DNA from 3 places in the Cryobacterium sp. TMT1-19 genome. Region 3 is predicted to be linked to each of the others. Evidence: predicted binding sites of a transcription regulator. Region 3 holds the regulator's gene; each other region holds the start of a gene.
The links. The regulator HrcA, encoded in region 3, represses chaperone genes, less so after heat shock. The targets are predictions, from matches to a motif close to TTNGCACTCGNNNNNNNCGAGTGCNAA.
Positions count from the first base shown of each region.

Region 1: the regulator HrcA is predicted to act here: its motif matches at 1,602-1,628, upstream of groL (chaperonin GroEL).
Region 2: the regulator HrcA is predicted to act here: its motif matches at 2,001-2,027, upstream of groES (co-chaperone GroES).

Region 1 covers NZ_SOHB01000021.1:150,067-154,726, reverse strand. The annotation lists gene groL (chaperonin GroEL) at 1-1,557, opposite strand, end outside; gene E3T40_RS05515 (DUF3048 domain-containing protein) at 1,689-2,702, opposite strand; gene E3T40_RS05510 (cold-shock protein) at 2,860-3,063, opposite strand; gene E3T40_RS05505 (LytR C-terminal domain-containing protein) at 3,276-3,854, opposite strand; gene E3T40_RS05500 (DUF3263 domain-containing protein) at 3,917-4,228, opposite strand; gene msrB (peptide-methionine (R)-S-oxide reductase MsrB) at 4,420-4,660, shown strand, end outside.
Region 2 covers NZ_SOHB01000021.1:38,390-43,049, forward strand. The annotation lists gene E3T40_RS04965 (DUF4190 domain-containing protein) at 1-319, shown strand, start outside; gene E3T40_RS04970 (DUF4190 domain-containing protein) at 339-749, shown strand; gene E3T40_RS04975 (methyltransferase domain-containing protein) at 775-1,974, opposite strand; gene groES (co-chaperone GroES) at 2,102-2,398, shown strand; gene rarD (EamA family transporter RarD) at 2,500-3,429, shown strand; gene E3T40_RS04990 (ABC transporter substrate-binding protein) at 3,476-4,207, shown strand; gene E3T40_RS04995 (ABC transporter substrate-binding protein) at 4,333-4,660, shown strand, end outside.
Region 3 covers NZ_SOHB01000028.1:77,374-82,033, forward strand. The annotation lists gene E3T40_RS07400 (16S rRNA (uracil(1498)-N(3))-methyltransferase) at 1-228, opposite strand, end outside; gene dnaJ (molecular chaperone DnaJ) at 235-1,353, opposite strand; gene hrcA (heat-inducible transcriptional repressor HrcA) at 1,420-2,457, opposite strand; gene E3T40_RS07415 (DUF4870 domain-containing protein) at 2,625-3,071, shown strand; gene E3T40_RS07420 (DUF4870 domain-containing protein) at 3,108-3,485, shown strand; gene hemW (radical SAM family heme chaperone HemW) at 3,488-4,660, opposite strand, start outside.

The DNA.
Region 1 (4,660 bases), on a different contig from region 3:
GACTACGGCCTCGGTGGTGAGGAACAGTCCGGCGATCGACGCTGCGTTCAGCAGCGCGGAACGGGTGACCTTCACCGGGTCATTGATTCCGGCGGCGAGCATGTCGACGTACTCACCGGTCGCGGCGTTGAGGCCCCAACCGATCGGCAGGTTGCGCACCTTGTCGGCGACAACGCCCGGCTCCATGCCGGCGTTGAGGGCGATCTGCTTGAGTGGAGCGTCGATGGCAACCTTGACGATGTTCGCTCCCGTTGCCTCGTCGCCGACCAGCTCGAGCTTCTCGAACGCGGTCTTGCCGGCCTGGATCAGCGCAACGCCACCACCGGCGACGATGCCCTCTTCGACGGCAGCCTTCGCGTTGCGGACGGCATCCTCGATGCGGTGCTTGCGCTCCTTGAGCTCAACCTCCGTCGCGGCGCCGGCCTTGATGACTGCGACTCCGCCGGCGAGCTTGGCGAGACGCTCCTGGAGCTTCTCGCGGTCGTAGTCGCTGTCGGTGTTTTCGATCTCGCTGCGGATCTGCTGGACACGTCCGGCGATGGCTTCGGGGTCTCCGGCGCCTTCGACGATGGTGGTCTCGTCCTTGGTGATGACGATCTTGCGCGCGTTGCCGAGGAGGTCAAGCGTGACGTTCTCAAGCTTGAGACCGACCTCTTCGCTGATGACCTGTCCACCGGTGAGGATGGCGATGTCCTGCAGCTGGGCCTTGCGACGGTCACCGAAGCCGGGAGCCTTGACGGCGACCGACTTGAAGATTCCGCGGATCTTGTTCACCACGAGCGTGGCCAAGGCCTCGCCGTCGACGTCCTCGGCGATGATGAGGAGCTGCTTGCCGGTCTGGATGACCTTGTCCACGATGGGGAGCAAGTCCTTGATGTTGGAGACCTTGGAGTTGACGATCAGGATGTAGGGGTCTTCGAAGACCGCTTCCTGACGGTCGGGGTCGGTCACGAAGTAGGCGGACAGGAAGCCCTTGTCGAAGCGCATGCCCTCGGTGAGCTCGAGCTCGGTGCCGAGAGTGTTCGACTCCTCGACGGTGACAACACCCTCCTTGCCGACCTTGTCGATGGCCTCGGCGATGATGGCGCCGATTTCGGCGTCACCGGCGGAGATGGAAGCGGTGGCCGCGATCTCTTCCTTGGTCTCGACCTCTTTGGCGTTGGCGATGAGCTCAGCGATCACGGCGGCCGTGGCCTTCTCGATGCCACGCTTGAGGCTGATCGGGTCTGCTCCGGCCGCGACGTTGCGCAGGCCTTCACGAACGAGCGCCTGAGCCAGGACGGTGGCGGTGGTGGTTCCGTCGCCCGCGACGTCATCGGTCTTCTTGGCGACCTCCTTGACGAGCTCGGCACCGATCTTCTCGTACGGGTCGTCGAGTTCGATCTCCTTGGCGATGGACACGCCATCGTTGGTGATCGTGGGAGCGCCCCACTTCTTTTCCAGCACCACGTTACGTCCGCGCGGGCCGAGGGTGACCTTGACAGTGTCAGCGAGGATGTTCAGGCCACGCTCAAGGCCGCGACGGGCCTCTTCGTTGAAAGCAATGATCTTTGCCATATGTGTTTCTCGTCCCTCCCGGACGTTACCAAAACGGTGATGGGTTGGCACTCAAACAGAGAGAGTGCCAAGTTGATTCTGGCACTCTGGGGTCGAGAGTGCAAGTGAACGGCAAGGTGCCGCAGCCGCGGCTACGGCACCAGCACAACCGTGCCTCGGTCCGACGGCACCAGCTCGATCCAGGTGTTACCGGCGGCGAGACGAATCGTCACGCCGAAGTCATCGACGAGACGGATGGGGGCGGTCTGGTCGGCCTTGGACCAGACCGCATGCACGGACTTGCCGCCGGCCGAGACCCAGGCTTCCCCCGAACCGATCATTGTCGTCGTGGGAACATCTCCGTAGGTGCCGTCGATCGCGACCCGCAGGACCAGGACGTTGGTCGCCCGCAGCTGCGCACCGGTGGCGTCGAGGTCAGGTGCGCCCTCCTGCGAGCGCAGGTAGGCAGCACCGGCCGCATCCCACGTCCAGCCGGGCCAACGGGCGGTGGAGAAGGTGGAGTTGATCGCCGCGACGGGCGCGCCGTCGACGGCCGCGGACGATCCCTGCACGGTCGCGGAGTAGGCAAATTGCTGGTTCGGCGGCGGCACGGTGGCGTTCCGCGCGACGAGCGCTGAGGCCTGGAGGATGACGTTGTGCGGGGCTTCCCGGTCATCCGAACGCGCGAAGAGGCCGGTGTCGTCGGTATCGAAGGCGGCGCTGACGACATCCGTCGCGTCCATCAGGTCGATGAATTTCTGTTGGCCGCCGGAATAAGCCGCGATCCCGCCGAAGGGCGCGATGATGTCCGGGTCCATGGGTCGGATCGATCGCACCGGCCCGACGAGTTCGGGCACGTCGGAATGCCAGACCGCGACATAACGGGTCAGCCCGCCCTCGACCAGTTCTTCGAAGACGATGTCGGCGCGCTCGAGAGAGAGCTGCGGCCTGGCCGCTTCGTGGTTGTCGATCTTCACCGAGAGGGCAGGGTTCTGGAGGCTCCCGGCCGGCACACTCGTGCCACGCAATGGGGCGACCGCCGGGTCTGCGGCCGACTCGAAGGTGGAGTTCCAGGGCGTGCTGGTCGAGCTTGTCGGCGGCTTCGGCGCGTCACTTGCGCATGCGGAGACCAGCAGAAGGGTCGGCAGAAGGACGACCCCGAGCATCCGGATGGACCGAATTCTCGGTGCCGCACTTCGTCGCTGCGCTTGAACCACTATTTTCGTTGTCACGCCCCAAACCCTAACGCGGCTGCACTGCCGCGCACACATACCCGGGAGCGACTCGACTCTTCGGTCGACCGCTGGAACATCCCCCGCTGGATCAGATCGGACGAACCGCTTCTGCCTGGGGCCCCTTTGCCCCTGTACCCAGTTCGAAGATGACGTGCTGTCCCTCTTCCAGAACCTTGTAGCCGTGCATGTCGATGGCCGAGTAGTGGACGAAGACGTCCTGGCCACCTCCATCGACGGTGATGAAGCCGAAACCCTTTTCAGCGTTGAACCATTTGACGGTTCCGTTCGCCATGTATAACTCCTTGTTGCTGTGAATTCGTCGACACGCGCCCGTTGGCCGTACCGGGCCTGGCGCAGGGATTGCGTCCATTGCATTCGACCGATGGAATACGTCTCCTGCGAGAACGCCCGGACAAACAAAATGAGGGACCAATGCTCAATTTACGGAAGCTCCGGAAGAACGAAAGGGGGTTGACGCACGAGCGCCCGACGTATAGGCGACGGCTATTCGGCCGGCTCGTAGTCGGCGCCGACGACAACGGTCAGGTCCGCTGCGGAATCGGCGAAATCGCTTGAAAGCAGCACCTCCGAGCCGGGCAGTGACTCCGCGACTCCGCGGGCCGCTCCCTCCAGGGCCGCGTCGGCGTAGTAAACCGTCGTGGTTTGCACATCCTCCGTGCTCGCGTTGTCCAGCTCTTCGATCGTCCAGCCCTCCGCCTCGAGGACATCGCCAACGGACCGGGCGATCCCCTCGCCGGCGGTCCCGTTCAAAACGGTCACGGTCGAGTCAGGGTCCACGGTCGCGGCCGGCGTCGGCACCGGCGCCGGAGTGTCACTCGGAGTGGCGCTCGGCTCGGCCGCGCTGTCAGCAGTCGTCGCCGTGCCCGGCAACTCGAAGTTCAGGTTGTTGTTCAGGACGGCCAGGCCGACGACTCCGATGCCGACCAGCAGCACGGTTGCGCCGAGAGACCACCACACTGCGACCCAGCCGCGCCCTTTCTTGCCGGGCGCGCGGTGGGCCCCCACCCGCTCCAGGGAGTGCGGGAGGTGGTCGAAGCGGTCTTTCGCGTAGGAGTTCGGCATCGTGAGGCTGGTCAGATCCTTTGTGGTGGTGATGAGACACGGGAAGGGTGCAGGTTAGGGAGTCAATCGGTGGACTGTAGCGACCGGCGCTCCCTTGCCTGCGACCGGGCGTCGCGCATCCGCTGCAGGCGTTTCACCAGCATCGGGTCGTGGGCCAGGGCCAGCGGCGAGTCGATCACAACCCCCAGTAGTTGATAGTACCGGGCGGCCGAGAGGCCGAACTCGGCCCGGATCGCCTGTTCCTTGGCGCCGGCATGCTTCCACCACTGCCGCTCGAAGGCGAGGATCAACCGGTCGCGAGCGGACAAGTCTGCCGGCGAGGAGGACTCCGAGGTAGGCTCCGCGGGAGTCGACGAACCGGGAGTTCCGTCCACGTGCCACCTCCCTCGATCTCTGCAATCCTAATTGTCGATGCCTGCGTACTCGCTGGGCCGTCGTGCCGTGCTGTCCAAGGTGGAAAAACCTGCCTATCTCCTGATCGAGGAATACCGCCGCGGTCTGGCGAGTTTAGTGTTGATACGGACAGATTTCGGCCTCTCCGGGGTCGAGCAGGGAGGAACGGAACATGGACTACGAGGTCGAGAAGTCGGATGCGCAGTGGCGCGCGGAGCTGAACCCCGAGCAGTACGCCGTACTTCGCGGCGCCGCCACCGAGCGGGCGTGGGCCGGCGAGCTCCTCGATGAGGGCCGCTCCGGGATTTACACCTGCGGGGCTTGCAATGCCGAGCTGTTCAAGAGCGGCACGAAGTTCGACTCCGGTTGCGGCTGGCCGAGCTTCTACGAATCGGTGCGTCCCGAGGCCGTTG
Region 2 (4,660 bases), on a different contig from region 3:
CTATGGCGACGCGTATTCGTCGCCCAACGGTGCGGTCGCCGCGAAGCAGCCGATTCTCAGCATCTTGGCGCTGGTCGCCGGCGTTATCGGCGTGCTCGGCTCGCCGATCGTGTTCCTCCCGATTGTGGGTGGCATCCTCGGACTGTTCATCCCCGCCGCCGCGGTCGTCCTGGGCTTCCTCGGTAAGTCGAAGGAGCCGCAGGCGAGGGGTTTCTGGCTGACCGGGCTGATCACGGGGTTCATCGGCGTCGGTCTGGCACTGGTCAGTATCGTGATCTGGTCTGTCTTCTTCGCCACCATCCCCACCTCGTCGTACTGAGCGGAAGATAGCAGCAGGGATGGTTGGGGAGGAACGGGACTGGTCCCGCAACGATGACTTCCGGGTCGACCTCACCCGGCCTCCGGCGCCCGCTCCGGGGGAGCTGGACTACGCGTCGACCATCACAGCCCCCACCGACTGGGTGCCGTACGTCTACACCGACAGCGAGCTGACCGCGCAGGCAGGCCGGAGCGGGCTGTCCATCGCATCACTCGTCTTCGGGCTGCTGGGGCTGCTGATCGCGGTCTTCGGCGTCTGGGGTGCGGCGCTCTCCCTGGCCGCGGTCGTGCTGGCCGTGATGGCCCGCGTGACCGAGCGCCGTGCTGGCACCGCGTGGGCCTACGGGCTGTGGACCGGGCTGGCCGGGCTGGTCCTCGCGGTCGGGTGGGTGTTGATCGTCACGCAGGTGCTGACGGTCGTGCCCGGCTGAGCCGCGCTGTCCTCCGCCGCTGGCCTCAGTCGAGTGGCGGAATCCGCTCCACCAGCAGAGCCACCCGGTGGCCGACGGCCCGGGTGAGCACGAGCGTCGCCGACTCGGGGCCCTTGAGCTTCAGTCGGGTGCGCAGGGTGGCCGGGTCGACGTCCACGCCGCGTTTCTTGATCTCGAGAGTGCCGATGCGGCGTTCCTGTAGGGCCAGCCGCAGCTTCTTCTCGTCGACCGGCAGCACCTCGAGCACCCGGAATGCGGTGGCGAAGGGCGTGCGTTGCAGGGTCTCGGAGGTGAGGTACGCGATCCCCTCGCTCAGCATCGACGCGTCGAGCGACCGGGCCAGGTCCCCGATCAGACGGGCACGGATGATCGCGCCGTCCGGCTCGTACAGGTAGTCGCCCAGCGCTCCCACCGGGGCATCCGTGCTGTCGTGGGGCGCGGTCAGTTCGTGGATCCCGGTCCGGCCGAGCAGCAGGGCGGAACGACGGATGCCGGCGCGCGCCAGTGCTCCGAACCACAGCCCCATCTCCACGAGCTTGCCGTCCACGGAGACCCACTGCGACTCGGCCTCCGCGGGGATCAGCTCGCGGTCGTGGCCCGGCCCGAGCTTGACGCCGACGGGCATCCGCTCACTGAGACCGAAGACAAAATCGAGGTGCGGGGAGTAGTCCTCCGGCCGGGTCAGGCGCGAGGTGTTGGAGTGCCCGGCGGTGCGCCGGGCCGGGTCGAGCCAGGCGGCGTCGAAGCCGGCCAGGTCGACGTCTTCCGCGGACGAGTGCAGCACGCTCGCGTTCTCGAACGGAGCCAGGTTGTAGCTGGCGACGGTCGCGGTCACCTCGTCGGCGTCCACCCCCGTCACCGTGAGGTCCATGGCGGCCAGTGCCATGGCGTCGCCTCCGATGCCGCAGCCGAGGTCGACGACCCGGTTCAGGGACGCGCCCGCGAAGCGGCCGGCGTGCAGCGCCGCCACCCGCAGCCGGGTGGCCTGCTCGAGGCCGGCCTCCGTAAACAGCATGCGGCCTGCGAACTCGCCGAACTTGGGCACGGCCCTGGCTCGGAGCCGGGACTGGCTGAGCACCGCGGTGACCAGGTCGGGGCTGTGTCCGGCCTTGCGGAGTTCGCTCACCGCCCGCACGACGTCGGCGGCCGCGTCGTACGGCGGCAACGAGTCCAGCAGGCGCAAACCGCCCGGCGATAACAGCTCGACGAGCTCTGAGCGTTCCATCGTGCAAACCTATCAACACGACGCATCTGGCACTCACGTTGCGTGAGTGCCAGATGCGCCCTAAACTCGTCTTGGCACTCTCGCTGTGAGTCTGCTAACTATGTCTTAGCTAAGAAAGAGGTCAACCGTGTCGGTCTCCATCAAGCCGCTCGAGGATCGCATCGTCATCAAGCAGGTCGACGCAGAGCAGACCACCGCATCAGGTCTGGTCATTCCTGACACCGCCAAGGAAAAGCCCCAGGAGGGCGAAGTTGTCGCAGTCGGCCCCGGCCGCATTGACGACAACGGCAACCGCATTCCACTCGACGTCGCCGTCGGCGACAAGGTGATCTACTCCAAGTACGGTGGAACCGAAGTCAAGTTCGGTGGTGAGGACCTCCTCGTCCTGTCGGCCCGCGACGTGCTCGCAGTCGTCGTTCGCTAGCCACACCCACCTAACGGTAGAATCCCGGATGGCCCTGGCCATCCGGGATTCGTCGTTAAGAAAGGTCCGCTGTGGCGCAAGACCCTCTTTCACGCGGGAGAATCCGCGCGGCCCGCCCGGCGCGGTCGGAGCAGAGCAAGGGACTGATCTACGCGGTCCTCGCCTACGCCCTCTGGGGCGCGCTGCCGCTCTACTTTCTGCTCCTCGCGCCCAGTGGTGCCTTCGAGATCGTGGCCTGGCGGGTTCTCTTCTCCCTGGTGTTCTGCGCATTGCTGATCACGGTCACGCGCAAGTGGAAGTCCCTCCTCGCGCTGCTGCGGAGGCCCCGCATCGTGTTCACCATGGGTCTGGCCGGCCTCCTGATCTTCGTCAACTGGCAGACCTACGTCTTCGCCGCCCTCAGCGGCCACGTGGTCGAGGCAGCCCTCGGCTACTTCATCAACCCGATCGTGACCGTGTTCCTCGGCGTCATTCTGCTGCGCGAGCGGCTGCGCCCGCTGCAGTGGGTAGCCGTGGGAATCAGCCTCGGGGCCGTCGTCGTGCTCACCGTCGGCTACGGCTCGCTGCCGTGGGTGTCACTCATCCTCGCGTTCTCGTTCGGATTCTACGGATTGATCAAGAAAAGGGTCGGCCGTGACGTCGATGCTGTCGCCGGACTCACCCTGGAAACGGTCTGGCTCGCACCCATCGCCGTGGTGCAGCTGATGGTGGTGGCCGCCGTCTCCGGTCTCACCTTCGGAAGCGTGTCCACCTGGCATACCGTGGGGCTGCTGGCAGCAGGTGTTGTGACCGCCGTGCCGCTGTTGTTCTTCGCCGCCGCGGCCCGGCGCCTGCCTCTGACCTACATGGGTCTGATCCAGTACTTCGCTCCGATCCTGCAGTTCCTGGTCGGCGTCTTCGTGCTGCTCGAGCCCATGCCGCCCGAGCGCTGGGTCGGTTTCGCACTGGTCTGGGTGGCGCTGGTCCTTCTCACGACCGACATGGTCCTCACCGGACGCGCGCCCCGGCGTGCGTCCCTTGAACCGGTCTGAGCCCCGCTACGCTCAGGGACGCACCTCGTACGTGAAAGGACACCGGATGCGCACTGCGTCGACTTCCCTGCCCGTCCTCCTCGTCGGGGCGCTCGCCTGCGTACTCCTGCTGTCCGGATGTAGGGCTGAGGTCGCGCCGCCCGTAGTCGAGCCCGCTGCCGCCGCGTCCGTCGTGCTGGCTCCGTCCGGTGACGGGACCGTGCGCCTCGGAACCCTGTTCCCCATGACGGGCCCGTCGGCGGCCAGTGGTGCGGCACAGGTGGCCGGCTCCGAACTGGCCGCCCGCGAGATCACCGAGCAGGGCCGCATTCTCGGCACTCCGATCGAGATCATCCACCGCGACTCCGCCGTCGACCCGGCGACGTCGCTGACCGACTTGTTGGCCCGTGGCGTCGACGTCGTGCTGTGGGACGCCTCCGTTCCGATGCCGGGCGATCTGGCCGCCACCGTCGCGGCGGCGCCGGTGGTACTGCTGTGGCTCGGCGACTTCGCGAACGGGGGCACGCCGCTGGCCGCCAGTGACGGCTTCGCTGCGCGCCTGCGCACCCTCGATCCAGGGCTGGTCGACACTGCCGGCGGCGGTGAAGCCTATGACGGAGTCGTCCTGAGCGCCCTGGCCGCAGCACGGGCCGGAGACGACGGTGCGGCGTCGATCAGGCCCGCTCTCGACCAGGTCAGTACCGGGGCGTTCGCCTGCGCATCCTGGGGAGAATGTGCGGCCGCGCTGGCCGATGCGCAACAGATCGCGTATCAGGGCGTCACCGGCCGCCGATCGTAACGATTTGGTCTGCGTTACACGGATGTAACACGGTTTTCTTGTTTCGCGCGATTCCTGTCAATAATGTGACAGAACGGCAGTCAATCGACCGCTGTCATTTCTCATTCCTAGTCCCAAGGAGCAACATGAGCGTATTCGCGAAGGCCTCGGCCTCCCGTTCAGTTCGGGCAGTCGTCACTGGAGTCGCCCTGGTGGGCGTCAGTGCACTTCTGCTCACCGGCTGCAGCAGCAACACCGCTGAGCCGGCTGCATCGGAAGCCCCCGCCGCGAGCGGAGACGCCCAGGCCATCACGGCCGGCGACCGCGACCTGACCCTGAAGATCGGCACCATCCTTCCCCAGAGTGGTGCCCTGGCCTTCCTCGGCCCGCCCGAAGAAGCCGGCGTCGCCCTGGCCGTCAAGGACATCAATGACGCGAACCTCGGCTTGACCGTTGAGGCCATCTTCCGTGACT
Region 3 (4,660 bases):
CGCGGTCACGGTCACCGTCTCGACGCGCAGGGTCAGCAGCCTCGCATCTGCGTCAACGACGGTGGCGGCGAGCATGAGCCCGGCCCCATTCCCGATCCGCAGGCGCTCGCCCGGGCGCACCCGGCTGACGGTGACCGCGTGCCGGGCCTCGGCGCCGCCGATGCCGACGACCGCCCCCGGCACGCAATCGGCGGCGTGGAGCGCCTCATCGATGAAGAAGTGTGCCATCGACGCCTAGCCGCGAAACCGATCGCGCAGCTTGGCGAAAAGTCCCTGCTGGAAGGCGCTGAGGGCAGGAGCCGGCGCCTTGTGGCGGGCCGCAAAGGCCTCGATCAGCTCCCGCTCCTTGTGGTCGAGACGGGTCGGCGTGACCACGTGCACGCCGACCTTCAGGTCGCCGCGTCCGTTCCCGCGCAGGCGGGTGACGCCGCGGTCCTTGACCGTGATGATCTCGGCGCTCTGCGTGCCCGGCCTGAGCTCGACCTCGATGTCGCCGTCGAGCGCCTTGACGGTCGCGGACCTGCCGAGGATGGCATCCGTCATCGGCACCTCGAGGGTGCAGAGCAGGTCGTCGCCGTCACGGCTGAACACGTCGTGGTGGCGCACCTTCATCTCAAGGTAGAGGTCGCCGTTGGGACCGCCGGCCGGACCTGCCTCGCCGCTGCCAGGCATCTGCAGGCGCAGGCCCGTGTCGACCCCCGCCGGGATGTCGACGGGGACCGTGCGACGCGCTCGCACGCGGCCCTGGCCCTGGCAGGTGACGCAGGGAGTGGCGATGATCGTTCCGTAGCCGCGGCAGGAACCGCAGGGGCTGCTCGTCATGACATTGCCGAGCAGCGACCGCACGGCGCGCTGGATGGTGCCGGTGCCGTGGCAGATGTCGCAGGTGACGGGCGCGGTGCCCGGCTGGCAGCACGTGCCGCTGCAGGTCGCGCACATGATGGCCGTGTCGACCTCGAGCTCCCGGTGCGTGCCGAAGATGATCTCATCGAGGTCGAGGTCGACCCGGATCAGGGCGTCCTGGCCGCGCTCTCGGCGCGACCGAGGCCCGCGGCTGGATCCCCCGCCGCCGAAGAAGGTCTCGAAAATGTCGCCGAAGTTGCCGAAGTTGCCGTCGAAACCGGCGCCTCCGCCGCCGCCCGAGCGGCCGTTGCCGCCACGGTCGTAGTTGTCGCGTTGCTTGACGTCGCTGAGCACGTCGTAGGCGTGCGTGACGGATTTGAAGCGCTCGGATGCATCCGCGCCCGGGTTCACGTCGGGGTGCAGCTGCCGGGCCAGCCTGCGGTAGGCCTTCTTGATCTCGTCGGTCGAGGCGTCGCGGGCAACGCCGAGTACTTCGTAATGGTCAGCCAAAGCTGGCTCTCCTAGGTCTGTTCTGAAATGTGGTGTTCCGCCGGCTTCTGGGCCGAGGGGAACTGGTCAATTCTCGCCGAGAAGGCGTGAAAGGTAGCGGGCGACCGCACGGACGGCCGCCATGTTGTTCGAGTAATCCATCCGAGTGGGGCCGAGCACGCCGAGGCGCGCCAGGTTGCCGCCCTGCGAGGAGTAGCCGCTGGTGAGCACGGATGTCTCGGCCAGACCGAACGAAGCATTCTCCCGGCCGATACTGACGGACACGCCGTGCTGGTCAGAGGCCATCTCGCCGAACAGCCGCAGAAGCACGACCTGTTCCTCGATGGCCTCGAGCACCGGGAAAATGCTGCCGGTGAAGTCTTCCTCGGTGCGCACGAGGTTGGCGGCGCCGGCCATCACGAGCCGGTCCTGCCTGTTCGCGCCGACCTGGTCCCGCAGGGTGCCGGTGATCAGATCCACCGCCTCCTGCTGCTCAATCGGGCCGAGGCCGGAGCCGGCGGTGAGAGAGCTGCCGGTAAGGGTGCTGGCGGCCTCGCTCATGCCGAGCCCGACCAGGGCAGAATTCAACCGGGTGCGCAGTTCGATCAGAACGGGTTCAGCCAGAGGCCGGGGCAGGTCGACGACGCGTTGCTCGACCCGTCCGGCATCCGTGATCAGAACCGACAGGAGGCGAGTCTCGGACAGGGGCACCAGTTCGATGTGGCGCACCTTCGCGCGGGACAGCGACGGATACTGCACCAGGGCGACCTGATGGGTGAGCTGCGAGAGCAGCCGCACGCTGCGGGCCAGCACCTCGTCGAGGTCGGCCGACTGACCGAGGAACGTCTCGATGGCTTGGCGCTGCGCCGCCGAGAGCGGGCGCAGATCGGCGAGGTGGTCGACGAACAGACGGTAGCCCTTATCGGTGGGGATGCGGCCCGACGAGGTGTGCGGAGCCGCGATCAACTCTTCCTCTTCGAGCAGGGCCATGTCGTTGCGGATCGTGGCCGCCGAGACCCCGAAGGAATGCCGGTCGACGATAGATTTGGAACCGACGGGTTCGCGGGAGGCTACATAGTCCTGAACGATCACACGCAGGACTTCGAGACTGCGATCGGACACCATGGCGCTCGCCTCCTCCCAGCGTCGCGAGTGCAGCATCGATTGGCACTCGCGGTATGTGACTGCCAATCATACCGCGACCGGCTGGGCTTACCCATTGCTCCCCAATGTTGGGGCGCAGTAACTTAGGCATGTAGCACCTCTTCCCCGGTGCACTGAAAGGCATGATCATGAGTAATTTCACTGGTCCCGGACCCGATGATCCGTACCAGGGCCAACGGCCGCCGCAACCGCCCTACCAGCCTGCCGCCCCGGGACCGTCGGCACCCCTGACGGAGGCGGATGACCGCCAATGGGCGTCCCTCGCACATCTGGGCGGGATCCTCATGTTCGTGCCGTCCCTGGTGCTGTGGCTGCTCTTCAAGGACCGCGGACCTCTGACCAGCGTCGAGGCGAAGGAAGCGCTCAACTTTCAGATCACGCTTCTGATCGGCTACTTCGCGATCAACTTTTTTGCGACGGTCATCGGCTTCCTCACATTCGGCATCGGCGGCGTCATCGGCGGTCTCGCCTGGGTGCTGTACATCCTCGGTGTTGTCTTCTCGGTGCTCGGCTACCTCCAGGCGAAGGACGGCAACCACTACCGGTACCCGTTCGCCCTGCGCCTGATCAAGTAGCCCGGCGCACTCGGTTTTTCTTCAGAAGGAGCACCAATGACCAATTCCACCCCACCGCCGCCCGCCAACCCGAACCAGGCTCCCACCCCGATGAACCCGGCCGACGAAAAACTGTGGGCCACCCTCGTGCACGTCGGCGGCATTCTGTTCTATTTCGTGCCGGCCCTGATCGGCTACATCGTGCTCAAGGACCGCGGCCCGTTCATCCGGGCGCACACCGCGACCGCACTGAACTTCCAGCTCACGCTCCTGATCGCCTACGCGGTCGGCGGCGTCCTGACGATCATCCTCGTCGGCTACCTCGTTCTCCTGGCTGCCTCCGTTCTGATGGTCGTGTTCGGCATCTTGGCCGCTTTGGCCGCAAACCGGGGCGAGTACTACACGTATCCGCTGTCGATCAAGTTCGTGAACTGAGTTCAGTCGGCAAGCAGGCGGCGCACGACGGCATCCGCCAGGAGGCGTCCTCTGAGGGTCAGTTCGATCGAGCCGAAGAGGGCTGCTTTCGCGTCGATGAGTTCGTCGGCGATGAGTCCCGCCACCTCGTGGCGCCTGAGCGGGCTGAGCGAGTCGATGGGGATACCCTCGCGGATTCGGGTGAGCAAGAGCACCCGCTCCACCTCCTGAGTGGCCGCATCGAGGGTCTCCCGCCCGGCGGCCGGTGAGTCGCCGGCGCGAATCCGATCGCCGTAGGCCGACGGATGCTTGACGTTCCACCAGCGCACCCCACCGATGTGGCTGTGGGCTCCGGGCCCCACACCCCACCAGTCCTGGCTGCGCCAGTAGGCGAGGTTGTGGCGCGAGCGGTGCGCGTCATCCGTCGCCCAGTTGCTGACCTCATACCAGCCGTAGCCTGCCGAGGACAGTAGGTCGTCGGCCAGCTCATAGAACTCGGCCTGAACGTCGTCATCGACAGGGGCCAGTTCGCCGCGCTTGATCTGGCGGGCCAGCTTGGTGCCCTCCTCGACGATAAGCGAGTAGGCGCTGACGTGGGTGGGAGCCTGCCGGATGGCGTGCTCGAGGCTGGTGCGCCAATCGACGAGGGTCTCCCCCGGTGTGCCGTAGATCAGGTCGAGGGACACGTCGAGGCCGGCCTCGCGCGCCCACTGCACCTTAAGCGGCACCCGCTCGGGGTCGTGGGTGCGCTCGAGGGTGGCCAGCACGCTCGGTACCGCGGACTGCATGCCGAAGGATACCCGGGTGAAGCCGGACTCGGCGAGGCGGCCGAGGTAGGCGGCGTCGACGGAGTCGGGGTTCGCCTCGGTGGTCACCTCGGCGCCGGGTGCGATCCCCCAGGTGGAGCGCACGGCCTCCAGCATCCGCACCAGGTCGTCGGCCGGGAGCAGGGTGGGGGTGCCGCCGCCGAAGAAGACGGTCGCCGCCTGGCGGGCGGGCACGCCCGACTGAGTCAGGATCCGGCCGGCCGACTGGACCTCGGTGATCGCCTGGCCGGCATAGTCATGCTGGCTTGCGCCGCGCAACTCGGTGGCGGTATAGGTGTTGAAGTCGCAGTAGCCGCAGCGGACCCGGCAGAACGGCACGTGCAGGTAGACGCCGAAATCGCGCTGGGCAGCTCCCACGGCGGCCGAGGC